3 regions of the Kitasatospora sp. NPDC101183 genome follow, and region 1 is predicted to be linked to each of the others. Evidence: riboswitches for the same ligand, from Rfam matches in the RefSeq annotation. Region 1 holds a riboswitch; each other region holds the start of a gene.

Region 1 (9,705 bases):
GGTGCGAGGAGGTCCTGAGCACCGGTCACAGCTGGTGGTCGGCCTGGGCCGCCGAGGCCGCCGCGTCCGCGACGGTGGAGCGGTAGAGGCCCAGCTTGGGCTTGAACACCTTGGTGCCGGGTGCCAGCGGGGTGTTGACGGTGTCGGCGTTGGGCATGTGGTCGCCGTCGGCGAGGACGTTGATCTCGTCGATCCCGCCCGCACCGGTGCCCGCGCCACCCGGGTTGAGGTCGATGACCGCGTACGCGACCTGGCCGGCGCCGAGGGCGTAGGCCGGCGGGCCGCCGAGGCCGCTGGGGACCATGGGCCGGAGGTTCTTGCTGCGGTCGGCCGCGTTGGAGGCGCCGAGGTCGACGGTCGGGTAGTAGCTGAGCCCGCAGGACTTGGGCCCCTGGTTGTGGACCTCGATCACGCGCTGCGACGCCGACCCGGGCCGGGCGACCACCTTGACCGTCACCTTGCCGCTCTCGCACGGGTGGCCGTAGGCCCAGGCCTCCCCGCCGTCCGAGCCCCCGCCGCCCGCGGTGCCCCCGCCGGGCTTGGACGTCGCCGAGGCCGGGGCGGGCTTCGCCGTCCCGGTCGGAGCGGCGGACTCCGCCGGGCCCGTCGGGGCCGCCGGCGCCGCGGAGGCCGGGGCCCCGGCGGAGGCGGTGACCGCCGGCTGCGGCGCGGCGCCGGTGCTGTCGTCCGGGCCGCAGGCGGTGAGGCCGAGGACGGCGCCGAGCGCGAGGGCCGCGGGCAGGACGAAGGTACGGCGAGAAGACATGGTGCACCCCGTGTGCGTAGGAGGAGGGAAAGGAGGAAGCCGTCGGGCGGTGGAGCGACGCCGCCGGACCCCGACGACCAGAACTCTGGCCCGCTGCCCGCCCCGGGCGCCAGCCTCACCGGCCGATACGGGACACTGGAACGCTTCCACCCCCTCTGACCTGCCCTTTCCCGTCAGCCTGGAACGCCCGGCCGGAACGCTCCCACCCCTCCCACGGCCTCCGGAAGCACCCGGGTTCACCCGCTCGGGGCCCTGCGCGGCCGCCCTTTTTGCGAGGAGTTTGCAGATGCGCAGGGTTGTCGGGAAGTGAGGCGAGACCCTACGGTGTTCCCCGCCTCTCTCACCGGGGGCAGAACCACCCCGTCCGCAGAAGTGGGAGAAGCCCGCCCGTCATGACCGTCATAGACGAGATCCCGTCACCGACGCTGCCCCCTCGCTGGCAGCGCAAGGACACCGTCCGGACCGCGAGCCTGCTGGCCGTGATCCTCGGCATGCACGTGGTCGCCTTCGGCATGCTGTTCCTGCTGATCGCGCCGAACCACTACACCGTCGGCAACCAGGCCTTCGGCGTCGGCCTCGGCATCACCGCCTACACCCTCGGCATGCGCCACGCCTTCGACGCCGACCACATCGCGGCGATCGACAACAGCACCCGCAAGCTGATGGCGGACGGGCAGCGCCCGGTCTCGGTCGGCTTCTGGTTCGCCCTGGGCCACTCCAGCATCGTCATGGCGATGGCCGCGCTGGTGGCCGGCGGCGCGAAGATCGCGGGCACCCTGGTCGACGAGGAGTCCACCACCCACAAGTGGCTGGGCGTCATCGGCACCAGCGTCTCCGGCACCTTCCTCTACCTGATCGCCGCGATCAACCTGGTCGCGCTGGCCGGGATCTACCGGGTGTACAAGTCCATGCGGGCCGGGCACTTCGACGAGAAGCAGCTGGAGAAGCACCTCGACGAGCGCGGCTTCATGAACCGCATCCTCGGGAAGCTGACCAAGTCGATCCGCCGCCCCGGCCAGATGTACCCGGTCGGCCTGCTGTTCGGCCTGGGCTTCGACACCGCCACCGAGGTGGCCCTGATGGTGATGGCCGGCTCCGGCGCCGCCGCCGGCCTGCCCTGGTACGCGATCATCTGCCTGCCGCTGCTGTTCGCCTCCGGGATGTGCCTGTTCGACACGCTCGACGGCACCTTCATGAACTTCGCCTACCACTGGGCGTTCTCCAACCCGGTCCGCAAGGTGTACTACAACCTGACGATCACCGGGCTCTCCATCGCCGTGGCCTTCGTCATCGGCACCATCGAGCTCGTCAGCGTCCTGCGCGACAAGCTCGAACTCACCGACCCCGTCACCGGCTGGATCGCCGACATCAGCCTCGACAACGTCGGCTACATCCTGGTCGGCATGTTCGTGGTGGTCTGGGCCTGCGCGCTCGCCTACTGGCGCTTCAGCAACGTCGAGCAGCGCTGGGCGTCCCGGGTCGACAAGAAGACCGACGTGAACGCCGACAAGGAGTAACCCCGGAGAGCCCTCCGGAGGAGGACGAGACCCAGGACGAGGAGCCGCCGCTCGGCCGGACGAGCGGGCGCGGCGTCCCTCCGTCCCCGGCCGCCCGCACCGAAGCCCCGGCCTCCCCGCGCGAAGGGGAGGCCGGGGCTTCGGCATGCCCGGCCGCGGGCCGACCACGCCGTCCACCTGCCCGGGCCCGGCGAGCCGCGTCCGCGATCCTGGACACGTACACCAAGGAGCACTCCGCCGAGTACCGGGCCCAGGCCGTCATCAGGCCGCCCGCCTCGCGGCCCTGCACACCGCGCTGCGCGAGGCGGTGCTCGAGCGCAAGGGCATCCACCCCGACCTGGACCACCCGGCGGGGCTCGCCTACCACCTGATGGGCTTCGACACCCCGGTGTTCACGCCGATCTTCGTCCCCAGCCGGATCACCGGCCGGACGGCCCCCATCGGCGAGCAGCTCGCCCACAACGCCCTGATCCGGCCGCTCGCCTCGTACGACGGGCCGGGCCAGCGGGCGCTGCCCCGGCCGTCGCAGGTCGGGCGGGCGCTGCCCTAGACCTCGCAGGTGGGGGCGGGCGCCTCGCCGTCCTCGCGGCCCGGGTGCATCACCTGGATCGCGCCGAGCAGCGCCTCGACCAGCTCGTCCAGGTCGAGGCGCTGCTCCACCGCCTTCAGCTGGCCGACCCGGGCGCCGGTGGCGACCTGCGGCGGGGCGAGGAGCTGGCAGCAGTCCTCGTCCGGCAGCACCGAGATGTCGGCCGTGCCGAGCGCGCGGGCCTGGTCGATGATCTCCTGCTTCTCCCAGCCGATCAGCGGCCGCAGCACCGGCAGCGTCGCCGCCTGGTCCACCGCCGCCATGTTGGCGAGGGTCTGGCTGGCGACCTGGCCCAGGCTGTCGCCGGTCACCAGGGCCTGGGCGCCGAGGCGCGCGGCCAGCTCCGAGGCGGTGCGCACCATCAGCCGCCGCTGGGCGACGACCTGGAGCCGGCCCGCGCCGGCCACCGCCAGCTGCTTCTGGGCCTTGCCGAGCGCGACCACGTGCAGCTCGCCGGGCGGCTGGAAGCGGTTGAGCTCGCGGGCGAGGGCGTACGCCTTGTAGACCGAGGCCGGATTCGTGTACGGCGCGCCGCTGAAGTGCACGAAGTCGCAGGCCAGCCCGCGCCGCATCGCCCGGTGCGCGGCCACCGGCGAGTCGTAGCCGCCGGAGAGCAGCACCAGGGCCCGGCCGCTGGAGCCCACCGGCAGGCCGGTCAGGCCGGGGTGACGCTCGCAGGAGAGGAAGGTCTCACGGTGGTCGACCTCCACCGAGAGCGTGAGGTCGGGCCTCGTCAGGTCGACCCGCAGGCCCGGCACCAGCGGCTGGACGTGGGCGCCGAGTTCGCGCTCCAGCTGGGTGGAGGTGAGCGGGAAGGACTTGTCGCGGCGCTTGCCGCGCACCGCGAAGCCGGTGGCCTCCCGGCCCTCGCAGGCCTTGCGCAGCAGCGCGACGGAGTTCACCTCGATCGCCTCCAGGGTGCTGGGCACCCGCAGCGTCCGCTCGACGGAGCTGAATCCGATCACCCGCCGCGCCCGCTCCACCAGCTCCTCCATCGGCACCTGGCCGCCGAGCACGGTGAGGTGGCCCTGGGTCCTGATCCAGGTCGAGCCGCCGATGCCGTGCAGGGCGGCGCGCAGGTTGTTCTCCAGGCGCTCGACGAACATGCGGCGGTTGCGGCCCTTGAGGGCGACCTCGCCGTGCTTGAGGATCACGCTCTCGCCGAGGGGCTCGGTGCTGCTGTTGTCGGTCTGCTGGCTCATACGGGGCTTCCGGTCGGTGCGGTGCGCCCGGGGTCTGCGGCGCGGTCGGGGTCTTCGTCCAGGACGACGGGACAGGGTACCCGGCTGCGGCGGTCCGGGTTCACCAGCAGCCGCCCGCCCGCCGGGGGCCGGGCGCCGGCCGCGCCGTACGCGCGTCCTTTCCCGCACCGGGCGCGGCGGCCCGAACGGCCGCCGCGCCCGGTGCGGGCGGGGCCGTCAGCCCGCCAGCTCGGCCCTCAGCGTGCGGGCGGCGCCGACGAGGCTCTCCAGGGAGGCCCTGGTCTCGGGCCAGCCGCGGGTCTTGAGCCCGCAGTCCGGGTTGACCCAGAGCCGCTCGGCCGGGATCGCCGCGAGACCGGCGCGCAGCAGGCGCACGGCCTCCTCGGTGTCCGGGACTCGCGGCGAGTGGATGTCCCACACGCCCGGCCCGACCTCGCGCGGGTACCCGGCGCCGGCCAGCTCCCCGGCGACCTGCATGTGCGAGCGGGCGGCCTCCAGCGAGATGACGTCGGCATCCAACTCGTCGATGGCGCGCAGGATGTCGCCGAACTCGGCGTAGCACATGTGGGTGTGGACCTGGGTGTCCGCGCGGACCCCGGAGGTGGCGACGCGGAACGCCTCGGTGGCCCAGTCCAGGTAGGCGGGCCGGTCGGCGGCGCGCAGCGGCAGGGTCTCGCGCAGGGCGGGCTCGTCGACCTGGACGACGGCGGCGCCGGCGGCCTCCAGGTCCGTCACCTCGTCGCGCAGGGCCAGGGCGACCTGACGGGCGGTGTCGGCGAGCGGCTGGTCGTCGCGGACGAAGGACCAGGCGAGCATGGTGACCGGGCCGGTGAGCATGCCCTTGACCGGGCGGACGGTGAGGCCCTGCGCGTAGCGGAACCAGTCGACGGTCATCGGGTGCGGCCGCGAGATGTCCCCGGCGAGGACCGGCGGGCGCACGTACCGGGTGCCGTAGGACTGCACCCAGCCGTGCCGGGTGGCGAGGTAGCCGGTGAGCTGCTCGGCGAAGTACTGCACCATGTCGTTGCGTTCGGGCTCTCCGTGGACGAGGACGTCCAGTCCGGCCTTCTCCTGGAAGGTGATGACCTCGCGGACCTCGGCCTCGATGCGCTCCCGGTAGGCCCGGAAGTCGATCCGGCCGGCGGTGAGGTCGGCGCGGGCGGTGCGCAGTTCGGTGGTCTGCGGGAAGGAGCCGATGGTGGTGGTCGGCAGCAGCGGCAGGCCGAGCCGGGCGCGCTGGGCCTCGGCCCGCTCCGGGTACGGCTGGGCGCGGCGGGCGTCGGCCTCGGTGACGGCGGCGGCCCGGGCCCGTACGGCCGGGTCGTGGGTGACGGGCGAGTTGGCGCGGGAGGCCAGGTCGGCGCGGTTGGCGGCGAGTTCGGCGGTGATCGCGCCGGTGCCCTCGCGCAGGCCCTTCGCGAGCAGGGCGGCCTCGGCGGCCTTCTGCCGGGCGAAGGCGAGCCAGCGGGCGATCTGCGGGTCCAACTCCCGTTCGGCGGTGGCGTCCAGGGGCACGTGCAGCAGGGAGCAGGAGGGCGCGACGTCGACCCGGTCGGCGAGGCCGAGGAGGGTGGCGAGGGTGGAGAGGGAGGTCTCCAGGTTGTTGATCCAGATGTTGCGGCCGTCGATCACCCCGGCGACCAGGCGCTTGCCGGGCAGCCCTCCGGCGGCGGCGAGGTCGGCGAGGTTGGCGGCCGCCGGTCCGGTGAAGTCCAGGGCCAGGCCCTCGACGGGCGCTTTGGCGAGGACGGGCAGGGCCTCGCCGAGCCGGTCGAAGTAGCTGGCGACCAGCAGCTTCGGCCGGCCGGTGAGCGCGCCCAGCTCGCGGTAGGCGCGGGCGGCGGCGTTCAGTTCGGCCGGGGTGCGGTCCTGGACGAGCGCGGGCTCGTCCAGCTGCACCCACGCGGCGCCGGCGGCGCGCAGTTCGGCGAGCAGGCGGGCGTAGACGGGCAGCAGGCGGTCGAGCAGGGTGATCGGCTGGAAGTCGGCGGCCACGCCCGGGGCGGGCTTCGCGAGCAACAGGTAGGTGATCGGGCCGACCAGCACCGGACGGGCCTCGTGGCCGAGCGCGAGGGCCTCGCGCAGTTCACCGGCCTGCTTGGCGGGGTTCGCGGCGAAGGCGGTGTCCGGGCCCAACTCGGGTACGAGGTAGTGGTAGTTGGTGTCGAACCACTTGGTCATCTCCAGCGGCGCCACCTCCTGGGTGCCGCGGGCCATGGCGAAGTACCCGTCCAGCGGGTCGGCCTCGACGGCCTCCCGGTGGCGGGGCGGGATCGCGCCGACGGCGACGCTGGTGTCCAGCACGTGGTCGTAGAGGGAGAAGTCCCCGGTGGGGACCTCCCCGACGCCGGCCTCGGCGAGCCGGCTCCAGTTCTCCCGGCGCAGCCCGGCGGCGGTGGCGAGCAGCGCGTCGGCGGTGACGGCGCCCTTCCAGTAGCCCTCGATCGCCTTCTTGAGCTCGCGGTTACGGCCCTGGCGGGGGTAGCCGTGCGCGGTGGCCACGCTTGCCGCGGCTACGGACTTCTCGGTCAACGGACTCTCCTTCGCGAGTCTGACTCTGAGGTCCCGGGGACGGCACGGGGACACGGAGGCGCGAAGGAACGACCGACCGGGCGGACGGCACCCGGGAACGGGTCCACCACCTGATCGCACGCCGACCCGCCCACGAGGTCACCGGGACTCCGCGCGCGATCGGCCGCGCACGGGCAGTGGCAGGTCTTCGGACTCGCGGGCACGTCCCCCGAAGGGGCTCTCCTACTGGCCGTCGCTTCCCAGGCCCGGTCGGGCCCAGTGCACATGACGGCGGTCGTTCCCGCTCACCGCTGCGGGGCAGTCCCGGAATGGCCTGTCGAAAGGCTTCACCGGGTTCCCTCTTACGACGCGCCTGCCTGGCGGACAGGGCGAACCAGCTGCCCGGCCAGCTTAGAGGGAACTCGGCCCGGGCAGAACCCCGTGATCGTCCGGGTCCATTCCCGCGTCCGCACTCCGAGACGGTCTCTCATCGCGGATACCCCGTCCCACCAGCACCGGAGCGGCGCTAGCATGACCGGGCCGCCGACACCACGGCCCCCTCCCCGCACAGGAGTTGACGATGACCACAGCCGCGTACCCCCTGACCAGGACGACCGGCCCCGTCCCCGAGGCGGAGCGCCGCGCCATCCTCGTCGACCCCGGATTCGGCAAGCACTTCACCGACCACATGGCCACCGCCGTCTGGACCCCCGAGGAGGGCTGGCACGACCGGCGCGTCGAGCCGCTCGCGCCGTTCTCGCTGCACCCCAGCGCGGCGGTGCTGCACTACGGCCAGGAGATCTTCGAGGGGCTCAAGGCCTACCGGCACGCGGACGGCAGTGTCTGGCTGTTCCGCCCCGAGTTCAACGCCCGCCGCTTCGCCCGCTCCGCCGAGCGCCTCGCCCTGCCGCAGCTGCCGGAGGAGGAGTTCCTCACCAGCGTCGAGGAACTCGTCCGCGCCGACCGGGAGTGGGTGCCCGCCGCCGACGGCGAGGCCAGCCTCTACATACGCCCGTTCATGTTCGCCTCCGAGGCCTTCCTCGGCGTCCGGCCCGCCGAGCGGATCGTCTACTCGGTCATCGCGGGCCCGGCCGGCCCGTACTTCCCCGGCGGCGTCACCGGCATCACCCTCTGGGTCACCACCGAGTACACCCGCGCCGGTCGCGGCGGTACCGGCGCCGCCAAGTGCGGCGGCAACTACGCCGGCAGCCTCGCCGCCCAGCTGGAGGCCCGCCGCAACGGCTGCGACCAGGTGCTCTACCTGGACGACACCGGCGGCGACGGCAACCTGGAGGAGTCCGGCACGATGAACCTGTTCGTCGTCACCTCCACCGGCGAACTCCTCACCCCGGGCCTGGGCACCATCCTCGACGGCGTCACCCGCGACACCGTCCTCGCCCTCGCCGACGAGTTCGGCCTCACCCCGGTCGAGCGCCCCTTCTCCTTCAACGACCTGCGCGCGGGCGCCGCCGACGGCACCGTCACCGAGGTCTTCGCGGCCGGCACCGCCGCCGTCATCACCCCCATCACCGCCTTCAAGTCCGCCACCACCACCTTCCCCGTCGCCGACGCCACCCCGGGCAAGCACACCCTCGCCCTCCGCTCCCACATCCTCGCCGTCCAACACGGCCGCACCCCGGACACCCACGGCTGGCTCCACCGCGTCCTCTAGCACCAGCGGGCAGACCCCGAGGAGCCCGGAAGGCACGCACGCGCCTTCCGGGCTCCTTCGCTTCGGGCGCGGGCTAGTTGGCGAGGCTGAAGTCGCCGCCGACCGGGGCGGCGAGTTTGTCGACACCGGTGAGGGCGGTGAGGGTGGTGACGGGGGTGGAGCTGTCGGTGGTGGTGCCGTTGCCGAGTTGGCCGGAGCCGTTGGCGCCCCAGGAGCGAACGGTGTTGTCGCCGAGGAGGGCGGCGGTGTGTTCGCGGCCGCCGGTGACGATCTGGACGCCGGTGACGCCGGGGACGGGGACGGGGGTGATGCGGTAGTCGGTGGTGCCGTCGCCGATCTGGCCGGAGGTGTTCTGGCCCCAGGCCTTGAGCTTGTTGTCGCTGTCCGTGACGGCGAGGCTGTGGTTGCAGCCGGCGGCGATCTGGGAGACGCCGCCGAGCCAGATGCCCTGGGTGTCGACGGGCGTGTAGCGGTTGATGATGCTGTTGTCGCCGAGCTGGCCGGTGGCGTTGTAGCCCCAGGCCTTGATGGAGTTGCCGCTGGTGGGCTTGGCGGGGCCGCTGGGCGGGCCGACGAGGGCGAGGTTGTGGTTGCAGCCGGCCGCGATGCGGGTGACGCCGGTCAGGTTGGCGACCGGGGAGGGGACGTTGCGGCTGGCCGAAGTGCCGTCGCCCAGTTGGCCGTTGATGTTGTAGCCCCAGGACCAGACGGTGCCGTCCTCGCGCAGGGCGAGACTGTGGTTGAGGCCGCCGGCGATGGCGATGACCTTGTTGAGGCCCTCGACGCGCACGGGGACGCTGCTGTCCATGTTGGTGCCGTTGCCGAGCTGGCCGTAGTTGTTCCTGCCCCAGGCGACGACGGTCTGGTCGGCGAGGAGGGCGAGGCTGTGGGCGCCGCCGCCGGCGATGTCGGTGGCGTTGGAGAGGTTGACGACCTGGCCGGGCGCGTTGTGGCTGAAGACGGAGCCGTCGCCCAGCTGCCCGTTGGTGTTGGCGCCCCAGGACTGGACGGTGCGGTCGGTGAGCAGCGCCAGTCCGTGCCCGTTGGTGGGGCCGGCGCCTCCGGCGGCGATCTTGACGACCTCGGCGCTGGTGAGGCCGAGGACGGTGGTGGCCGTGGTGCGGAAGTCCGTCCAGGTGCCGTCGCCGAGCTGGCCGGAGCGGTTGTTGCCCCAGGACTTGAGGCGCTTCTCCTGGGCCTCGGCGGTGCCGGCCGGGATCGCGGCGAGGCCGAGGGCGGTGAGCGCGGCGACGGAGGCGGCGAGCAGGGAGCGGAGCCGCGTACGGGGGTTCGTCATGTGGTGCCTTCCTGCGAAGGAGGTGGGGACGGTCAACGCGCCAGGCTGAAGCTGCCGTTGGAGGGGGCCGCGACCATGGCGACGCTGCCGGACTTGGCCAGCACCTGCACGGCGGTGAGGCGCTGGGTGGTGGTGCCGTCGCCCAGCTGGC
Region 2 (9,705 bases), on a different contig from region 1:
AACGGGTTGCGCCGCCGCCGGTGCGGCAGCGCCAGCTGCGCGGCCTTGCGGACGTCCTCCTCCCGCACCTCCGTGCGCCCGTCCCAGGCGGCCAGGGCGACGGCCGTGCGCGCCATCACGATGTCCGCGCGCAGCCCGTCCACCTCGAACGCCGCGCACACGGCGGTGATCTGGCGCAGCGCCACATCCGCCAGCTCCACGGACGGCAGCAACTCCCGTGCGGCGGTGATCCGTTCGGCGAGCGCCCGCTCCTCCTCGGCGAACCGCGCCGCGAACGAGGCCGGGTCCGCGTCGTACGCGAGCCGCCTCCGCACGACCTCGGCGCGCTCGGCGGGCTCCCGGGTCGCGGCGATCTCGACGGTGAGGCCGAACCGGTCGAGCAGCTGCGGCCGCAGCTCGCCCTCCTCCGGGTTCATCGTCCCGACGAGCAGGAACCGCGCCGCGTGCCGCACGGACACGCCCTCGCGCTCGACGTACGAGCGGCCCATCGCGGCGGCGTCCAGCAGCAGGTCGACGACGTGGTCCTGGAGCAGGTTGACCTCGTCGATGTAGAGCACGCCCCGGTGCGCCTTCGCGAGCAGCCCGGGCTCGTACGCCTTGACGCCCTCGGCCAGCGCCCGCTCCAGGTCGAGCGAGCCGACGATCCGGTCCTCCGCCACACCGACGGGCAACTCGACCAGCTGGGAGGGGCGTTCGGCGGAGGAGGCACCGGCGTGCTCCCCGTCCGGGCACTGCGGGTCGACCGCCCCCGGGTCGCAGGCGAAGCGGCAGCCGTCCACCACGGCGATGGACGGCAGCAGCCCGGCCAGCGCCCGCACCATGGTGGACTTGGCGGTGCCCTTCTCGCCGCGCACCAGCACGCCGCCCACGGCCGGGGAGACCGCGTTCAGCAGCAGGCCGAGCCGCAGGTCGGCCATGCCGACGATCGCGGTGAACGGATAGCGGACGTCACTCATGCGTCACTCCCAGTCGTTGCCACGGCCACGGGCGCCCCCGGCGGGACGAACGGCAGTGAGCCGGCCGCCGGCACCCCGCCCTCGATCAGCTTCCACAGCACATCGGTGTCGGCGTGCTCCTCGATCAGGTCGCCCAGGCGGTCGAGCCGCGCCTCACGGGCCTCGGCGAAGCAGGTGTCCGGCGCGGGCACGAACGCCCGCCCGGCCAACTGGGCCACCTCGCGCAGGAGTTCACGCCGGAACCCGTCGTTCTCCAGCGCCCCGTGCCAGGTGGTGCCCCACACCGAGCCCGCCCGGCAGCCGTCCAGGAAAGCGGAACCGCCGTCAACGGACACCACCCCGTGGTGGATCTCGTAGCCCTCGACCCGCTGCCCGTACGCCTCGCCGACCGGCCGCGCGAGCACCTTCTCCACGCCGAACCGCACCCGCGTCGGCAGCAGCCCGAGGCCGTCGACGGCGCCCGCCTTGGACTCGACCTCGTCCACGATCGAGCCCGCCAGCATCTGGTAGCCGCCGCAGACGCCGAGGACCGGCAGCCCGGCCGCCGCCCGCGCCCTGAGCGCCGGCTCCAGGCCGCGCTCGCGCAGCCAGGCGAGGTCCGCGACGGTGGCCCGGGTGCCGGGCAGGACGACCAGGTCGGCGTCGGCCAGCTCCTCGGGCCGGGTGGCCCAGCGCACCAGCACGCCCGGCTCCTGGGCGAGCGCGTCCAGGTCGGTGAAGTTGGACAGGCGGGGGAAGCGCACCACGGCCACCCGCAGCACGTCGGCGCCCAGCGGCCCGCGCCCGTCCACCCGGTCCACGACCGTGGAGAGGTCCAGCGAGTCCTCGGCGTCCAGCCACAGGCCCGGCAGCATCGGCAGCGTGCCCAGCACCGGACGGCCGGTCAGCTGGTGCAGCATGTCCAGCCCGGGCGCGAGCAGCCGCGCGTCCCCGCGGAACTTGTTGACGAACCAGCCGGCCACGTGCCGCTGGTCCTCCTCCGACAGCAGCGCCAGCGTCCCGTACATCGCGGCGAACACCCCGCCGCGGTCGATGTCCCCGACGACCACGACGGGCAGGGAGGCGGCCGTGGCCAGCCCCATGTTGGCGATGTCGCGGTCGCGCAGGTTGATCTCGGCCGGCGAGCCGGCGCCCTCGCAGACGACCACGTCGAAGCGCCCCCGCAGGTCCGCCAGGCACTCCAGCGCGCGCTCCAGCAGGACGGGCTTGCGCTCCCGGTAGTCCAGCGCGCCGACCTCGGCGACCGGTTTGCCGAGCAGCACCACCTGGCTGCGCCCGTCCGCGCCGGGCTTGAGCAGCACCGGGTTCATCGCCGCCTCCGGCTCGACCCGGGCGGCCTGCGCCTGCATCGCCTGGGCGCGGCCGATCTCGGCGCCGTCCATGGTGACGAAGGAGTTCAGCGACATGTTCTGGGCCTTGAACGGCGCGACCCGTACGCCCTGACGGGCCAGCCAGCGGCAGATCCCGGCCGTGACCACGCTCTTGCCCGCGTCCGAGGTCGTCCCCGCGACCAGCAGCGCCTTGCTCATCTTCCCCTCCACCAACGGATCGCGAGGTGCCCCGCGACGCACGTACCCAGCGCCAGGGCGCCCACCCGCCGCGAGAGCGTGCAGGCGCGCTCGATGTCGTCCACCGTCACCGGGCGCAGCTCCTCGCCCAGCACGGGCCGGTGCTCGACCCGCGCGCCGTACTGCAGCGTCCCGCCGAGCCGGACGCCGACGGCGCCCGCGAAGGCCGACTCCGCCTGGCCTGCGTTGGGGCTCGGGTGCGAGGAGCCGTCGCGCCGCCAGATCCGCCAGGCCGTCCGGGGCTCGGGGGCGGCGGCGACGGTCAGCAGCGCCGTCAGCCGGGCGCCGGGCCAGCCGGCCACGTCGTCGAGGCGGGCCGAGGCCCAGCCGAAGCGGGCGTGGCGCGGTGAGCGGTGGCCGACCATCGCGTCCAGGGTGTTGACGGCGCGGAAGGCCAGCAGGCCCGGGGTGCCGGCGAGGGCGCCCCAGACGAGCGCGTTGACGACGGCGTCGGCGGTGTTCTCGGCGACCGACTCGACGACGGCGCGGGCGATCTGCTGCCCGTCCAGCGCGCTCGGGTCCCGCCCGCACAGGTGCGGCAGCCGCTCCCGGGCGGCGGCGAGGTCCCCGGCGGCCAGCGAGCGGCCGACGGCGCGCGCCTCCCGGGTCAGCGAGGTGCCGCCGAGCACCGTCCAGGTCGCGGCGGCGGCCAGGGCGGCCCGGCCGAGCGGGCGGCGGCCGACCGTACGGTCCAGGGCCAGCGCGCCCGCCGCGACGGCGCCCACGCACAGGGCGGTGTAGGCGGCGCCGGCGGCGCGGTCGTCGCGCCACAGCCGCTGCTCCAGGCGGCCGGCGGCGATGCCGAACAGGGCCACCGGGTGGCCCCGGCGCGGGTCGGCGAAGCGGGAGTCGGCGGCGTAGCCCGCGACGGCGCCCACGGCGAACGCGGCGGCACCGGTCAGAGCGGGCAGCGGGCGCGTCACCACGGCGGAAGGCAGCTCGAGGGCCGGTACGGCGGCGGGGCAGCCTGCATCGCGTGGGTGTCCTCACTCAGGGTCCGCGCCCTGGCTCGACGTCGCGGGGGCGAGAGTCTCCTGGCTTCCGGGTCGAACGCGCGCCCGGGCCTTCCAGCGGCTCCTGACGGCCCGCCGTGGCGATGTTCCGAGCGTGCTCCCCGGTGACAGTGGCGGGACCGCGCCGGATTCGCACCGGCTTCCTCTCCATGCCTCCGATTGGCCCCGAAATCCCACCACGCGGTCCAACGGGGAGTCAACCGAGGTCACGGAGGGTTTGGTCACACGATCGGCCCAGTCCGGTGGCCGCCTCCACCGCCCGCCGGTGAACTGGTGCTCGATCCAGATCGCGAGATCCGCAGAGGGACCAGAGCGGGGAGCACATATGCGTTGGGGAACCGCGGCCGTCGTGGCGGCCGCCGCCGTGGGCGCCGGGGCCGCCGCCGTCCTGGTGGTCGGCCGCCGGGCCTCGGAGCGGATGGTCCGGCCGGAGACGGTCGTCCTGGAGTCCGGCCCGGTCCACGTCCGGAGCCTCGGCGCCGGCCGGGTCACCTTCACCCGGCGCCCCGAGAGCCTGCGCCCCGGCCGCTGGGCGGTGGAGTGGGCGGACGGCGGCCACGCGGTGGTCGAAGAGGTCATCGCGAGGGACGAGCAGGGCGTCACCCGCCGCCTCGTCCGCGCCGACCGAGGCACCCTCGCCCCCGGTACCGAGGTCCGCTTCACCCCGCGCGTCCTGCTCGGCGACCCGATGGAGGCGCTCGGCCTGCCCTTCACCGAGACCGTCGCCGAGGGCGAGCTGGGCCCCCTGCCCGTCTGGTGCCTCGGCGGCAAGCGCGGCACCTGGGTGATCCTCGTGCACGGCCCCGGCGCCGACCGGCAGCAGACCCTGCCCGTGCTCCCCGTCCTGCACCACCTCGGCCTGCCCGCCGTGGCCGTGACGTACCGGGGCGACGAGGGCGCCCCCGCCTCCCCGGACGGGCTGAGCCACTTCGGCGAGACGGAGTGGCGCGACGTCGAGGCCGCGATCCGGCTGGCGCTCGACCACGGCGCGGGCAAGGTGATCCTGTACGGCTGGTCGGTCGGCGCGACCACGGTCCTCCAGGCCGCCGCCCGCTCCGCCTGGTCGCACGCCATCCGCGGCCTGGTCCTGGACTCCCCGGTGCTCGACCTGCCCGCCTCGGCCCGCCGCGACGCCCTCCGGGCCGGCCGTTCCGAGACGGTCGCCGAACTCGGCGCCCTCGCCGCCGAGGGCCGTACGGGAGTGGACCTCGCCGACTTCGCCCGCCTCGCCGAGGGCGTGGACCTGCGGGTGCCCACCCTGCTGCTGCAGAGCCCGGAGGACTCCGTCGCCCCGCTCGGCCCGGCCGAGCACCTGGCCACCGCCCGCCGGGACGTGGTGAGCCTCAAGCTGTTCCCGGGCGCCGACCACGCCGCCCTGTGGAACTCCGCGCCCGAGCACTACACCGAACTCCTCCGCCGCTGGTTCACCCCCCTGCTGTGACGGACGCGGGAAGCCCGCCGCAACGCACGCGGGAAGTCGGCCCGCCCGACTTCCCGCGCAATCCCCCCGATGATTCGCACCGGAACTCGAAATGCCCGCCCCGCCGAATTCCGCCCGCGCGACAATGACGGACGATCCCGACACCACCACCGCTTCCTCACGCACCGTGACCGAACAGGTGGCCACCGCGACGACCCCGCCCCCACCCGTCATGTCCCCGCCACGCGTTTTCGGTCAGGCGGTTTGCGTCTGTTGCCCGGTTGTTGCCCGATCTTGCGGAGGTGCCGTCCGGGCGCGGTCGGTCGTACGGACAACCGGATGTGACAGAAGGCCGGTGCAAGGGGAAGACTGCTCGACGTGACGTCTCGGAATCCGCGCGACCGTGATGCCCCGCTCCAACCGACGATCGGTACCGGTGCGACGGTGACCCGTCTCCCCGGTACGGCCCAGCGGCCCACCGACGCCAGGCCGGGCCGGGCCGCCGTACCCCGCCGGCGCGGGCCCGCCCCGGCCCCCGGGCGGGGCCGGGTCCCGGTGCCCGAGGGCTTCCCCGCGCCGTCCGAGCTGGCGCCCCTGGCCCGCCGGATGCTGGTGGACGCCGTCCGCGTCGCCCGCTGGGCCGGCGAGCTGGACGAGGTCGACAAGCGCGGCGAACTGCTCCCCGAGGACGCCCGCGCCGCGGGCCGCGCCCTGGCCATGACGGTCGGCGCGGCGGCCAAGGCCTGGGGCCAGGCCCTGCTGGTCGGCCTGGTGGAGGCCCGCGACGCCGGGGCCGGGCCGGGCTGGCGCCTGCACGCCTGGGAGCACGACGACGAGGCCGTGGTGCGCGGCTGGTCCGCCATGTTCGACGCCTGGACGCTGCTGGCCCCCGTGCCCCCCGCCGCCCTGCGCGGGGTGTTCGCCGTGCTGGCCGGCCAGGCCGTGGACCAGGCCCCCCAGCTGCTGTCCTTCCTGCACCTGGTCGCCGCCCCCGTCCCGGACAGCGAGCTGCTGGAGCTGCTGCGCCGGGGCCTGGACGAGCGCCGGGTCGGCGGGGCCGCGGGCCCGGGCCTGTCGCCCGTGCCGCACGCCGCCTCCGCCGTCTCGGCCGTGCGCGGCACCTGCCGCGAGCCGCAGATCGACACCCCGGCCGCCCCCGCCGACGTGGCCGCCGTCCTCGACTGGATGCTGGACGGCCTGGCGGCCGTCGGCGCCGTGGTCCGCCACGACGAGGCCGCCGAGCTGTCCCCGCTGGGCCACTGGGCCGTGCGGGCCAAGCTGGAGGAGATCTGCACCGTCGCCCAGACGGCGGCCGGGCACATCGAGCAGAGCGCCTTCGAGCTGCTCAACGCCTGCGCCGACTACTCGCCGGGCCCGGCCCGCGCCGAGTTCCGCGCCTGGGTGGCCGCCCGCCCGGCGGACCGCGCCGTGGCCGAGCTGCTGGACGCGGCCCAGGGCGACGACGCGCTGGTGCGCGGCCTCGCCTTCGAGGCGCTGAGGGTGGCCGGCGGCCCCGCCGAGCAGGCGGTGCGCGCGGCGGTGGACGAGCCGGTGCTGCGCCCGTACGCCCTGCTGTGGCTGGCCGAGCGCGCCGACGAGGGCGTCTCCCCGGCGGACGTGCTGGGCGCGGAGGACGCGGCCTGGCTCTGGGTGGACACGGCGGCGGCGGTGCTGGACCACGGCGAGACGGAGCTGCTGGTCGGCCACGTCGAGGGCGCCTCGGCGGGGGACCCGGTGCGGCTGTTCGCCCGCGCCCGCCAGTCCGGGCACCCGCGCGCGGCCTCGGTGCTGACGGCGGTCTCCGGGGTGCACCCGGACCCGGGCGTGGCCCGGGCGGCCCGCCGCTCGGCGTTCAGCGTGCACACCGGCGGGGCGTAACGCGCGACGAGTACGAGGAAGGGCCCGGAACCGTGGAGGTTCCGGGCCCTTCCTCGTACGTACGGCAGGCTCAGCCGAGCCGCGACTCCGCCCGCCGGGCGCGGACGTCGCCGACCTTCTGGCCGACCTTGCGCCGGATCACCAGCATCGGCGCCATGGCCGCGAGGGTGATCTGCGCGAACGCGCCGACGTGCATCAGCGTGTCGCCGCCGGGCAGCCCCGTCGCCCAGGCCGCCAGGCAGCCGATGGCGACGACGACCCAGCAGAGCGTCGCGGTGGCCAGCAGCCCCTGCGGCTTCGGGTACTCGATCCGGCTGACCATGAGGTACGCGGCGCCGAAGATGGCGAGCAGACCGGGCAGGAACGGCGGGTCGAGCAACACGATGGCGATCACCGTCATCGCGCCCATCGGGCAGGGCATGCCCTGGAACACCCCGGGCCGCATCTTGACGGCCGAGAAGCGGGCGAGCCGGAGCACGACCGCGAGCAGCACCGTCAGCGCGATCAGCGCCGACAGCTTGGTGTTGGAGTCCTTGGAGACCATGCCCCAGACGGCCACGAAGTAGGCCGGGGCGATGCCGAAGCTGATCAGGTCGGCCAGGTTGTCCAGTTCCGCCCCGAGGGCCGAGGAGCGCAGCTTGCGCGCCACCAGGCCGTCGAAGAGGTCGCACATCGAGCCGATCAGCAGCAGCGTGACCGCCGTGGCGGCGCTGTGCCGGTCCGGAGCGGCGTCCGGGTTGGTGATGTGCGGGACGAGGACCCCGGTGGTGATCGAGTAGATCGCCAGGAAGCCGCAGACGGCGTTCCCGAGGGTCAGGAAGTCCGCGGTGGACAGGTGCTGGGGAGAGCGCGGTGCGCGCAGCTCGCGGTCGCGCGCCCAGCGGCGGCGGCGCAGGGCCGTCTCCTCGTCGTCCAGGCCGACGATTGTCTCAGGATCAGTCACGGTCAAGGCGTGTCACCCCGGCGGTGGTCTTCTGGCCGACCTCGACGCCGACCTCGACGCCGGCCGGCAGGTAGGTGTCGACCCGGGACCCGAACCGGATCAGACCGATCCGCTCGCCCTGCTCGACCTTGGTACCGGCGTCGACGTACGGCACGATGCGGCGGGCCACGGCCCCCGCGATCTGGACCATCTCGATGTCGCCGAGCTCGGTGTCGAAGTGCCAGACGACCCGCTCGTTCTGGTCGCTGTCCTTGTTGAACGCGGGCACGAAGCCGCCCGCGACGTGCTCGACCGACGTCACCGTGCCCGGCAGGGGCGCGCGGTTGACGTGGACGTTCAGCGGGCTCATGAAGATCGCGACCCGGGTGCGCCCGTCCGGCCAGGCGTCGATGCTCTGCACCACGCCGTCCGCCGGGGAGATCACTCTGCCCGTGCCGATCTCACGCTCGGGGTCGCGGAAGAACCACAGCATGCCGGCGCTCAGCGCGCAGGCGGGGACCGCCGCCAGGGCCCAGGTGCCGCTGCGCCGGGTGAGGGCGGTGGTCACGGCGGCCGTGGCGAGGGTGGGGACGAACCAGGGGGTGGCTCCGCGCGCGATGGTCACGCGGGGTCGCCGACCGGCCGCCGGGGCTGCGAGGGCATCGCGGTCCGTGACGGAGGTGTGAGGGGACGGGCTGATGGGCATCGAAGACCTTTGTCGCGGGGGATCATGGCCGCTGGACGGGGGCCACCGCGGGATCGGTAATAGAGGGACGGCTTGCTGTCCCGGTGGATGCTATCGGGAGCACACGGTGGGTGGGCAACCCGCCTGCTCGTTCATGTGTCCGGTGGGAGCGCGTGCACGCGCCCACTCGTACGACCGTAGCTCGACCCGTCCCGGTTCCCAAGGGACCGGGCGCGGCTGGTGACGCTTGTCTCAGCGCGGCCGGAGGCTGAACCGGGGTCGTGCGCACGAGCACGGGCCGCCCGGGAAACGGCCGAAGCGGCCGGATTCGGGTGCGCGGAAGCGGCCGCGGGGCGCGCAGCTTCTTCGGTACGCCCTACGGCCGCTTCCGGCGGGCCGTGCCCGGCTCCCGGCGGACCAGGCCGGGGGCCGCCGGTGGCACGGCGGACGGCCGGGACGGGCCCGCACGCCCGTCGACCGGCGGTTCGGAGGGGTCCCCCGCGGGGTGCGGGGGACCGTCCGGTCACTCGGCGATCCGGTACTCCTCCAGGAGCCGGCGCCCGACGATCATCTTCTGGATCTCCGCAGTTCCTTCACCGATGAGCAGCATCGGGGCCTCGCGGTAGAGGCGCTCGATCTCGTACTCCTTGGAGAAGCCGTAGCCGCCGTGGATGCGGAAGGCGTCCTCGACGACCTCCTTGCAGTACTCCGAGGCCAGGTACTTGGCCATGCCGGCCTCGAGGTCGTTGCGCTCGCCGGAGTCCTTCTTGCGGGCGGCCATGACCATCATCTGGTGGGCGGCCTCGACCTTGGTGGCCATCTCGGCGAGCTTGAACTGGATGGCCTGGTGCTCGGCGATCTTCTTGCCGAAGGTGGAGCGCTGCTGGGCGTAGGAGATGCCCAGCTCGAAGGCGCGGCGGGCGACGCCGCAGCCGCGGGCGGCGACGTTGACGCGGCCGACCTCGACGCCGTCCATCATCTGGTAGAAGCCCTTGCCCGGGACGCCGCCGAGGACGCGGTCGGCCGGGATGCGGACGTCCTGGAGCACCAGCTCCGTGGTGTCGACGCCCTTGTAGCCCATCTTCTCGATCTTCCCGGGCACGGTCAGGCCGGGGACGGTCGGGTTCGGGCCGAAACCGGCCGTCTTCTCGATCAGGAAGGTGGTCATGTTCTTGTACGGGGAGCTGCCGCCCTCGTCGGTCTTGCACAGGACCGCGACGAGGGTGGAGGTGCCGCCGTTGGTGAGCCACATCTTCTGGCCGT
Region 3 (9,705 bases), on a different contig from region 1:
TCCCCGCCGCTGAAGCTGGCGGCGGCGCCCAGCGGCAGCGGCCGGTCGGAGGCGCCGACGGCCAGGCTGCCGGAGGCCGCCGAGCTCACCCGGAAGTTCAGCGCCGCGGCCAGCAGGCTGTTGCCGACCGCCGGGGCGCCGCCGATGCCCGCGACCGGCACCTTGACGGTGGCCCCGGCCGCGATGGTGGCGCCCTTGCTGTCGTAGATCGAACCGGCGGCGGGCGTGAACGCGCCGAGGGTCGCCGTCGGGGTGAAGTAGCCCAGCACCTGGATCATCACGTTGATCTGGACGGCGCCCGTGCCGCCGCCGTAGTACAGGTCGAACTTCCCGGTCTGGTTGTTGACGCTGATGATCGTGCCCATGGAGACCGGGCGGGACTCGCTGAAGGCGATCTGGTTGTCGGGCTTGGTGCCACCGTCCGGGTAGGGCGTGAACCATCCGCTCCCGCCGGGGCGGGTCGGGTTGACGTAGATGTTCGCGAAGATCGCCGACACCGGGGTGGGGAGCTTCGGGACGTTCACCACACTGGTCTGGTTGGGATTGAGCGGGATCGGCGGCAGGCCGGTTCCGCCGGTCATGGTGTTGGCCGCGATGTACGGGGTGACCGGCACGTAGCCGCCCGGGGCCGTGGTGGTGCCGCTGGTGTAGTAGCCCTGGAGGTCGACGAAGACGACGACGTTCGGTGCCACGGTCTCCAGCGAGATGCTCCCGTTGGCCCCGACCGCGACCACCGCGCTGTTCGACGTGGTGCCGAAGCCCTGGTAGTGCACGGCCAGGAACGAGGGATGGGCCGGGTCGTCCGGTGCCGCGTAGATGTCGGTCTCCGGGCCGGCCGCCACGTTCAGGGTCACGCTGACCGCCGAGACACCCGAGGTCGGTATGCCGAGTTGGCCGAGCACGGGGAAGGAGCGCCAGGAGGCCGGCGGCAGGACGGTCGAGCCGAGGCGGCCGTTGGCGGGCACGAAGAGGCCCGCCGTGCCGGTCGCGCCGGTGCCGGTCCCCGTGTCGGCGAAGGACGGGGCCGTCATGCCGACCAGGCTGACGAAGGTGACGAGGGCCGCCAACAGGGCGAGTAGGCGGCTGCGCCGTCGGCGTGGCCGAGGCGGCAGAAGCTGGGACACGGAGGCTCCAGGGGTCGGTGGGTACGTGAAGTCCCCGCAGACCGCCGACGGAACCGTCCACGCCGATGGGCCCGTTCACCCCGGCGCACCCCTGCGCGCAGCGACACCGCGCAGAACTCGCCGGACGGGCTTCCAGAGCGCGCCGCAGTCCTCGACGGCTGTCTGCTGGGGGTGGGACACGAGCACAGGTGGTCCGACTCGTCCGCCTGGCGGCGGACCTACGGTTGCGGGTCAGTGCCGGAGTTCGACCGGCTTTCCCCGTGCTCGGGCGTGGAACTGGAGCATCAGACCACGAACCAACTTGGAGCGTCAACGGCAATTCCCGTTTGCTGGGAGCTCGTTGACGTGAGGTCAGTTGCTGTGGTCAGATCAAAGAAATAATGAGGACACCTTCCGCAGTCCAGGGGAAGCCGGTCAGACTCCGGCACTGACCCGCAACCGTAGGTCCGCCCACCGGCGGACGAGTCGGACCACCTGCGCCGAAGTCGCTTCACCACCGGCGCCGTCGAGGTCTGCGGCGCGGATCGGACGGGACGCCCGGCACCGCGCACGGGTGGGCCCGCCGTCCGAGCGGCCCTTCATCGGCCGACAGGGAGTCACCGATGAACCCACGCCCGGACCTCACCGGCCGATACGGCCGGTACGGCCGCAGAACGCGCGGCCTCGGGCGGCCCGGACCTGGTCAGGGGCACGGCCTACCTCCTCGCCCCGGCGAACCTGGTCGGCGGCCACTCCTACGAGCAGTTCCCCACCTACGCGGACTTCGGGATGACCGTCGACGGCGCCTTCGCGCTCGCGGCCACCGGGGGCGACGGCACGGCACCGCGCGGCATCGCCGACTTCTTCGACCGGCACCAGGCGGACGCCTCGGGCTCGACCGCCGACGACTGCACCGGGATCGGGACCGTCTACGCCGGCGGTGGCGCGATGGCCAATGAGGCCCTGCTCGCCCAGGTGGTCGGCCGCGACCCTCGCGCGTTCGGGGGCCACGACCTGATCGCCGGGCTCGACGGGACGGTCTGCACCGCGGTCAGCAAGGCGCCGGACACCAACTGCCCGGCCGTGGGCGCCTCCATGAACTCACCGTCGGTCTTCTCGCGGGCGCTCGGCATCATGGCCGAAATGCGGGCCGGGAACGCCAGGAGCGCGGCAGCGCCCGTCAGTTACCTGGAAAGCCAGGAGACCGCCGCCGCGGGTGGCCGAGCCTGATCCCCGCGAGCGGCGGCACGGACGTGGACAGCACCGCGATGGCCGTGATGGCACCGGCCCTCGTGCCGAACGACCCGACGGCCACCGCCGCGGTGCACCCCGGGGTGGCCTGGATCACCGCGCAGCAGAAGGCCGACGGGGGCTTCCCCGGCGGCGCCTGGTCCTACAGCGAACTCGGCGCCGCCGGCTACCACCCGGCCCCCGGCGACGTGGAGGGCTGGGCCTTCGGTGCGGGCGGCCGGCCGAGCGTCACCGCGCCGTAGCACCGCGCCGTAGCACCGACCCGGTGCGCGCGCCGCTGCGGACGACCCGCGGCGGCGCGCCCTCGGTGGGCAGCGCCGTCAGCGTCATCGGCATGATCAGGAGGGGGCCGATGCGACGGGTGGTCGGCGAACCGGCTTCCGGCCCAGCGGGCCGCACCGGTTGTCGCGGAGCCTTGACAGCGTGTCACAGTCCGAGAACCTGATGCCGCACTCCAGGGACGCGAGGGACACGGCCATGCCATGGGTTGACGAGAGTGGGCGCCACCGGGGTTTCCCGGCGGCGATGTTGGCGGACGGCAGCGAGCCGGCGCCGTTGCCGGACGGGCGCACCACGTGGTGGCTCTACAACGGTGCGGACGGTCCTCGGGCCGCTGCGGTACGCGGTGGTTGCCACTGCGGCTGGCGGGGTGAGCGGGTGCACCTGCTGGACTTCGGTGACGACCGGGCGACCGAGGCGGTGGGCGAGGCCACCGGGCCGTTCGCGGACTGGGAGTGGCACGTCGACCTGGCCGAGGGTGTGGTGCCGCGCGAGGTCGAGGACCTGGTCGCGGCCTTGGTTGACCGGATCTGCGACCTGACGGAGAGCAGGCCCTACGCCGCCGCCCGTGCGGCCGCCCGGTTCGAGCGCGCCGCCGGTTCGACCGCGCTGCTGGCCGGCCGCAAGGCCCGCAGCAGCATGATGACCTGGGAGTACATCGGCCGCGCCTTCGGCTGCGGGCCCCAGGCGGCGCTGGAGCGGTTCGGCGAGACGCTACCCGACGTCGACCTGGGCGGCGAGGCGTAGGTCGTCGGCCTTCCCCCGTCGCTCAGGCGGCCGGAGGCGGGCGCCGATCGGCCGTCCGCAGCCCCGGGCCGGCATCACGCGCGCCGCAGGCCCGGGGTGTCGCAGTAGCGCGTGCCGCCCTCGAAGGCGACGGTCGGGCCGGGGGCGATCTCGGTGAAGCCCGCGTCGTGGACGACGGGCAGGTCGCTCGCGAGCAGGTCCGCCCACTGGTCCGGGGCGGCCGTGCGCACCGCGAGGGGGAAGCCGGCCTCGGCCCAGTCCTTGCGACGGGCGTCGTCCAGACGCCACCAGGCGAGCTGGGCGGCGTGGCCGGTCTGGGCCATGGTCTTGCCGGCGCTCATCTCCAGGTCCGGGTTGAGCCACAGGACGGGCAGGCCCGGGTCGGGGGCGCCGGGGTCGGCTGTCTCCTCGAGGTCCGTGCCGGAGACCTGCAGCTTGGCGAGGTCCTTGGGCCAGCCGTCCAGCGGGATCGGCGGGAAGACGCGGACCTCCGCCTCCCGCCCGGTCACCGTGAGGCCGGGGAGCTCGCCCGCCCGGCGCCACTCGCCGCCCCGGGCGCGGCGGACCACCTTGCGGATCCGGGCGTCCTCCCAGGCCGCGACCCGCTGCGCCCACTCCCCGTCCGCCTCCGTCGCCCGGGGGTCGGAGAGCAGGGTCAGCACCGCCCGCGCCGAGGTCTCCAGCGCGTCCGTGCGCCCGGGCGGCGTCGCCTTCTCCAGGCGGACGACGAGCGGCAGCACGTACTGGGGCAGCTCGTCGCGGTCGTCGGAAGCTGAGTCGGAACCGGAGTCGGGGCGGGCGTCGGGGGCGGGGGTGTCGAACGCAGAGGTCACCCGACCAGCATGCCAGGGCCCGCGACCCGCGCCGCCCCCGCCCCGGCCCGCCCCGGCGCCCGGCCGTCAGCGCAGACGCCGGCGCAGCTCGTCGACGGCGGAGCGGATGCCCGCGCCGTAGGCGTCCCCGGGCAGGGCGTCGAGGCTGCGCACCGCCCGTTCCAGCTGCTCCCGGGCGAGGTCCGGCTCGCCGAGCTTGAGGTGGTCGGAGGCGAGGTTGAGGTGCAGCGACGGGTAGAAGGCCCGCACCTGGAGGGCGGACTCGTACGTCCGGGCCCGCTCGGCGGCGGCCAGGGCGCGCCGGTCCCACTCCAGTTCCTCGCGCGGGTCGTCCTGGAGGTCCGCCAGGTAGTGCGCGAGCACGCAGCGGTGGAGCACGTCGCCCTCGCCGAGAGCCTCCCACAGCGCCTCGAATCCGGCCCGCTCCTCGGCCGGGCGCCCGCCCTGCGCGGCCCGTACGGCGTCCAGCCCGAGCCCGATCCGGGCGAGCGCCGCGTCCTGCGCCGACTCCTCCACGGACCCCTGCGTTCCGGACTGTTCGGATGGTTCGGACGGTTCGGACATGCCGGCAGCCTAGCCGCCGCAGAGGCCGCCCGCCCGTGTGCCCGTCAGCGCCGGTAGCCGCGCTGCGGGTCCCGCTCCTCCGCGTCCTCGTACATCAGGAACCACCCCTCGGGGTGCGTCGCCGCGAGCAGCACCTCGGTGCGCTGCTCGGCGGCCAGCTCCGGGTCCCCGTCGTCCGGGCCGTAGACGCCGAAGAGCTCGTCGTGGCAGCCGTCCCAGTCGTAGTCGTAGAGGTCGGCCGGGAGGTCGCCCATCATGTCGGCCACGGACTCGGGCTGGGCGCCGAGCAGGGCTCGGGCGTCCAGCAGGGCCATCCGCAGGGCGATCTCCTCGGCGAGGCAGCGCGGGAGCGGCCACTCGCCGAGGGCGAGGTCGTCGGCGAGGTCGTCGAAGGCCCGGGACATGGCGCGGCGCCAGGAGCGGTGGAGGGTCCAGGTGCGCCGGGGCAGGCGGGGGAAGACCGTCCAGTCGGCGTCGTCCTCGTCGGCGACGGGGTCGTCGCCGTGCTCCTCCAGGTCGTCGTACGCGGCGTCGGCGAGGCCGAGGAGCTGGGCGTGGAGCAGGCAGGCGGTGCGCGGGGTGAGGGTCCAGTCGGCTCCGGCGCCGCCCTCCTCCTCGTCGCCCTCCAGCGGGAAGAGCTCGGCGAAGTCCGGCGTGAAGTCCTCGGTGACGCTGATCTCCAGCGTGCCGCCGGTGGCCTCGACGCCGGGGACGGCCGCCACCAGCCGGTCCGGGTGCAGCAGGGCGCCGAGCGCCGCGTTGGCGTCCTCGGAGACCTCGCGCAGCAGTTCGCGGCGCTGCCCGGCCGGGTCGACGCCGCCGAAGTCCATGTCCTCGACGGCCCGGATCGCGGCGGCCCGCAGCGCCGGCCAGTCGGTGATCCGCAGGCCCAGCACCACCGTCGCCTCGACCTCGGGCGCGCCCGAGTCGCCGGAGTCGCCCGGGTGCTCCGCCGCGCCCGGCCCCTGTGGATGATCGCTTCGCTCGCCCATGGGGCTACGGTACGGCCTTTCGGGCGTCCGATCACCGGTCGGGACGGGGTCGCGGGAGGCTTCTCGGCCACGGCCCGGCCGTGCCGGTGTCACCCGGACGCACGCCACAGGGCAGGATGGGGCCCATGGCAGACATCAACGAGTACGGCGGCGGGCAGCACCCGAACGCAGACGTCCTGGTCGTGACCACCAACGACGTCCCCGGCTACAAGGTCGACCACATCATCGGCGAGGTCTTCGGCCTGACGGTGCGCAGCCGCCACATCGGCAGCCAGATCGGTGCGGGCCTCAAGTCGCTGATCGGCGGTGAGCTGCGCGGTCTGACGAAGACCCTGGTCGAGAGCCGCAACGAGGCGATGCAGCGGCTGATCGAGCAGACCAAGGCGCGCGGTGGCAACGCCGTCCTGATGATGCGCTTCGACGTGACGGAGGCGGCGGACGTGGGCACCGAGGTCTGCGCCTACGGCACGGCCGCGGTGATCTCCCGCACCGCCTGACCCTCCCCGGGCCCGACGCGCACGGCACGCCCGGCACGCCCGACGCGCACGGCCCCGCGCGGCCCGGCGGGAACATCCGCCGGGCCGCTGCCGTTGGACCCGATATGACTGTTCAAGGTTCAACGACCTTGCCGGGCGGCGGCGGGGACACCGGCGCGACGGTGGACGTCGCCACGGTGGACGTCGTCGTGATCGGCGCCGGCCAGGCGGGCCTGTCCGCCGCGTACCACCTGCGCCGGCGCGGCTTCGCCCCGTACCGGCCGGGCGACGGCGGGGGCCCGGGCACCGGCGGCTTCGTGGTGCTGGACGCGGGCGCGGCGCCCGGCGGGGCCTGGGCGCACCGCTCGCCCTCGCTGCGGATGGCCACCGTGCACGGCTTCCACGACCTCCCGGACGCCGAACTGCCGCCGCCCGACCCCGGGGCGCCCGCGCGCGAGGTCGTGCCGGGGTACTTCGCGGCGTACGAGGCCCGGCACGCGCTCCCGGTCGTGCGCCCCGTCGTGGTGCACGCCGTGCGCGCCGAGTCCGAGCACCCCGACGCGCGGCTGCTGGTGGAGACCGACCGGGGCGTCTGGTCCACCCGCGCGCTGATCAACGCGACCGGCACCTGGACGCGCCCCTTCCTGCCCCACTACCCGGGCCGCTTCGCCGGGCGCCAGCTGCACTACGCCGACTACCGGGGGCCCGAGGAGTTCGCGGGCAGGCGCGTGCTGGTGGTGGGCGGCGGTGCCTCGGCGATCCAGGTGCTCTCCGAGGTGGCGGCGGTGGGCGGGACGGTCTGGGCCACCCGGTCCGAACCCGTGTACCACGAGGGGCCGTTCACCCCGGAGTACGGGCGCGCGGTGGTGGCCGAGGTGGAGGAGCGCGTCCGGCAGGGGCTGCCGGTGCGCAGCGTGGTGAGCGTGACGGGCCTGGGCCCCTCCGTCGCCTACCGGCAGGCCGAGGAGCTGGGCGCGCTGCACCGGCGCCCGATGTTCGACCGGCTCACCGAGCACGGCGCCGTCTGGGGCGAGGAGGAGGTGCCCGTGGACGCGATCGTGTGGGCGACGGGCTTCCGCCCCGAGGTCGGCCACCTCGCCCCGCTCGGCCTGCGCTCCCCCGGCGGCGGCATCGCCCTGACCGGCACCCGCGCCACCGCCGACCTCCGGGTGCACCTGGTCGGCTACGGCCCGTCCGCCAGCACCATCGGCGCCAACCGGGCGGGCCGGGCCGCCGTCAACGACCTGGTCAAGCTGCTCGGGGACCCGGAGCGGGCGCCCGTTCCGGCGTGAGCGCCTCCGCCGTCCCCACGGCGGCGGCGAGGTGCGCCACCGCCTCGTGCAGCGAGCGGCCGAGCGTGGTGAGCGCGTACTCGACGCGGTAGGGCGCCTCGCCACGGGCCGTACGGCTGACGTAGCCCTCCTCCTCCAGGGCGCGCAGGCAGCGGGTCAGCATCCGGCGGCTGAGGTCGGCCACCGCCCGGTCCAACTCGTTGTACCCGTACGGCCGTTCGGCGAGCAGGCTGAGCAGCAGGACGCTCCAGCGGTCCCCGAGGCGGTGGAGGACGGCCGTCGCCGGGCAGGCGCGGCGGTCCTCGGCGCGGACGGGCCCGTCGGGCGGCGGAAGCGGCGGGGGTTCGGCAGTGGACACGGATGTTCCTTCTTTCGGCAGGCCGTTCACCCGGCCCATGATCGACCCCGGGATGCACCAACCACCGCGCCGAGCCGAGGAGTTCACATGTTCGCCATCACCGGGGCCTCCGGCCGACTGGGCCGGCTCGCCCTCGCCGCCCTGCTGGAGCGCGTCGATCCGGCCGAGGTGGTGGCCCTTTCCCGCACCCCTCGGGCCGCCGCCGATCTGCCACACGTCCGTCGGCGTGCCGCCGACTTCGCCGACCCGTCCGCCCTGCCCGCCGCCTTCGACGGGGTCCGCCGGCTGCTGCTGGTCAGCACCGACCGCACACCCGGGCGGCTCGCGCTGCACCGGGCGGCCGTCGCGGCGGCAGCGGCGGCCGGGGTGGAGCACGTCGTCTACACCTCGGTCGTCCGGGCGGCCGAGGCCGGCAACCCCGTCCCCGAGGCGCGGGACCACGGCCTCACCGAGGCACTGCTCACCGACTCCGGCCTCGCGCACACCGTGCTGCGGGTGAACGTGTGGCCGGAGATGCTGCTGCTGTCCGGCCTCGCCCGACTGGCCGTCGCGGCGGGCGAGTTGCCGAGCGGCGCGGGCGCGGGGCGGGTCGGCTACGTGACCCGCCCGGACACCGCGCGGGCCGCCGCCGCGCTCCTGGCCGGAGACGGCGGCCTGGCCGGGGGGAGGGGCGAACCGCCCGGCCGCGTCCTGGACCTCACCGGCCCGGGCCTGACGGACGCCGAGGTGGCGGCCGCGCTCGCCGGGGCCACCGGGCGCCCGGTGCGGCACCGGCCGGTGGCCGACGAGGAGGTCGCCGGGGCGCTCACCGCCCTCGGTGTGCCGACGGCCCTGGCCGCCGCCTGGGGCGAGAACGACCCGTTCCGGCGGGCGGGCTGGTTCGACGTCCCCGACGGCGGCGCCGCGCGGGCCCTGCTCGGGCGGGAACCCGTGGGCCTGGCGGAGTTCTTCGCCGCGCACCGCCGTGAACTCCTGGGCGGCTGAGGCAGGTTCAGCGGTCGTAGTCGACCGTCACCTTGTCGGTGACCGGGCGGGCCTGGCAGGTGAGGACGTACCCGGCGGCGAGCTCCTTCTCCTCCAGCGCGAAGTTGCGCCGCATCTCCACCTCGCCCTCGACGACCAGGGCGCGGCAGGTGCCGCAGACGCCGCCCTTGCAGGCGAAGGGCAGGTCGGGGCGGGAGCGCTGGGCGCCGTCGAGGATCGAGCGGTCGCGCGGGAGCGTGAGGGTGGAGCCGCGCCCGTCGAGGACGAGGGTGACCTCGCTGCGCGCGCCCTCCCCGGCCTCCCCGTCGGCGTCGGCCCCGTCCCAGGCCCCGTCCCAGGCCTCGTCGCGTTCGGCGAGCGGCTCGTCCTCGGCGTGGAAGAGCTCCTGGTGCACCCGCGCGGCGGGCACCCCGAGGTCGGCGAGCAGGTCCTTCGCGGCGGCGACCATGCCGAAGGGCCCGCACAGCCACCAGTGCCCGACGGCGGGGACGTCCACCAGCGCGGCCAGCAGGGCGCGGACCCGCTCGGCGTCCAGGCGGCCGCTGAGCAGTTCGGCGTCCCTGGTCTCGCGGGAGAGGACGTGGACCAGCTGGAAGCGGCCCAGGTACCGGTCCTTGAGGTCGGCCAGCTCGTCGGCGAACATCACGGTGTCGCTGCGCCGGTTGCCGTACAGCAGGGTGACGGTGGAGCGGCGGTCGGCGTCCAGCACGGAGGCGGCGATCGACAGCATCGGGGTGATGCCGGAGCCGGCGGCGAGCAGGACGTGGTCGGCGGGGACGGCGAGGTCGGGGGTGAACAGGCCGCCGGGGGTGAGCACCTCCACCTC

The links. Region 1 has a riboswitch for cobalamin ahead of metE (5-methyltetrahydropteroyltriglutamate--homocysteine S-methyltransferase). Riboswitches for the same ligand answer to the same signal wherever they lie in the genome.
Region 2: it holds a riboswitch for cobalamin, as region 1 does, so the genes downstream of both, ACIRRS_RS29150 (cobalamin biosynthesis protein) here and metE (5-methyltetrahydropteroyltriglutamate--homocysteine S-methyltransferase) in region 1, are expected to answer to the same signal.
Region 3: it holds a riboswitch for cobalamin, as region 1 does, so the genes downstream of both, ACIRRS_RS02590 (hypothetical protein) here and metE (5-methyltetrahydropteroyltriglutamate--homocysteine S-methyltransferase) in region 1, are expected to answer to the same signal.

The regions. Positions count from the first base shown of each region.
Region 1 is NZ_JBIWOW010000003.1:356,380-366,084, reverse strand. Features, by position in the region: gene ACIRRS_RS05480 (helix-turn-helix domain-containing protein) at 1-29, opposite strand, end outside; gene ACIRRS_RS05475 (DUF4232 domain-containing protein) at 26-766, opposite strand; gene ACIRRS_RS05470 (HoxN/HupN/NixA family nickel/cobalt transporter) at 1,159-2,283, shown strand; partial or broken gene ACIRRS_RS05465 (citrate/2-methylcitrate synthase) at 2,546-2,833, shown strand; gene thiI (tRNA uracil 4-sulfurtransferase ThiI) at 2,830-4,074, opposite strand; gene metE (5-methyltetrahydropteroyltriglutamate--homocysteine S-methyltransferase) at 4,291-6,606, opposite strand; cobalamin riboswitch at 6,784-6,982, opposite strand; gene ACIRRS_RS05450 (branched-chain amino acid aminotransferase) at 7,166-8,257, shown strand; gene ACIRRS_RS05445 (RCC1 domain-containing protein) at 8,331-9,554, opposite strand; gene ACIRRS_RS05440 (RCC1 domain-containing protein) at 9,587-9,705, opposite strand, start outside.
Region 2 is NZ_JBIWOW010000024.1:38,749-48,453, forward strand. Features, by position in the region: gene ACIRRS_RS29140 (putative cobaltochelatase) at 1-956, opposite strand, end outside; gene ACIRRS_RS29145 (cobyric acid synthase) at 953-2,485, opposite strand; gene ACIRRS_RS29150 (cobalamin biosynthesis protein) at 2,482-3,450, opposite strand; cobalamin riboswitch at 3,552-3,684, opposite strand; gene ACIRRS_RS29155 (alpha/beta hydrolase family protein) at 3,863-4,978, shown strand; gene ACIRRS_RS29160 (hypothetical protein) at 5,402-6,835, shown strand; gene ACIRRS_RS29165 (CDP-alcohol phosphatidyltransferase family protein) at 6,906-7,784, opposite strand; gene ACIRRS_RS29170 (phosphatidylserine decarboxylase) at 7,771-8,463, opposite strand; gene ACIRRS_RS29175 (acyl-CoA dehydrogenase family protein) at 8,966-9,705, opposite strand, start outside.
Region 3 is NZ_JBIWOW010000002.1:96,923-106,627, forward strand. Features, by position in the region: gene ACIRRS_RS02585 (hypothetical protein) at 1-1,067, opposite strand, end outside; cobalamin riboswitch at 1,294-1,440, opposite strand; cobalamin riboswitch at 1,488-1,621, shown strand; gene ACIRRS_RS02590 (hypothetical protein) at 1,893-2,333, shown strand; gene ACIRRS_RS02595 (hypothetical protein) at 2,357-2,596, shown strand; gene ACIRRS_RS02600 (hypothetical protein) at 3,012-3,380, shown strand; gene ACIRRS_RS02605 (peptidyl-tRNA hydrolase) at 3,455-4,213, opposite strand; gene ACIRRS_RS02610 (hypothetical protein) at 4,280-4,777, opposite strand; gene ACIRRS_RS02615 (hypothetical protein) at 4,822-5,769, opposite strand; gene ACIRRS_RS02620 (YbjQ family protein) at 5,895-6,266, shown strand; gene ACIRRS_RS02625 (NAD(P)-binding domain-containing protein) at 6,395-7,537, shown strand; gene ACIRRS_RS02630 (winged helix-turn-helix transcriptional regulator) at 7,494-7,895, opposite strand; gene ACIRRS_RS02635 (NAD(P)H-binding protein) at 7,983-8,879, shown strand; gene paaE (1,2-phenylacetyl-CoA epoxidase subunit PaaE) at 8,887-9,705, opposite strand, start outside.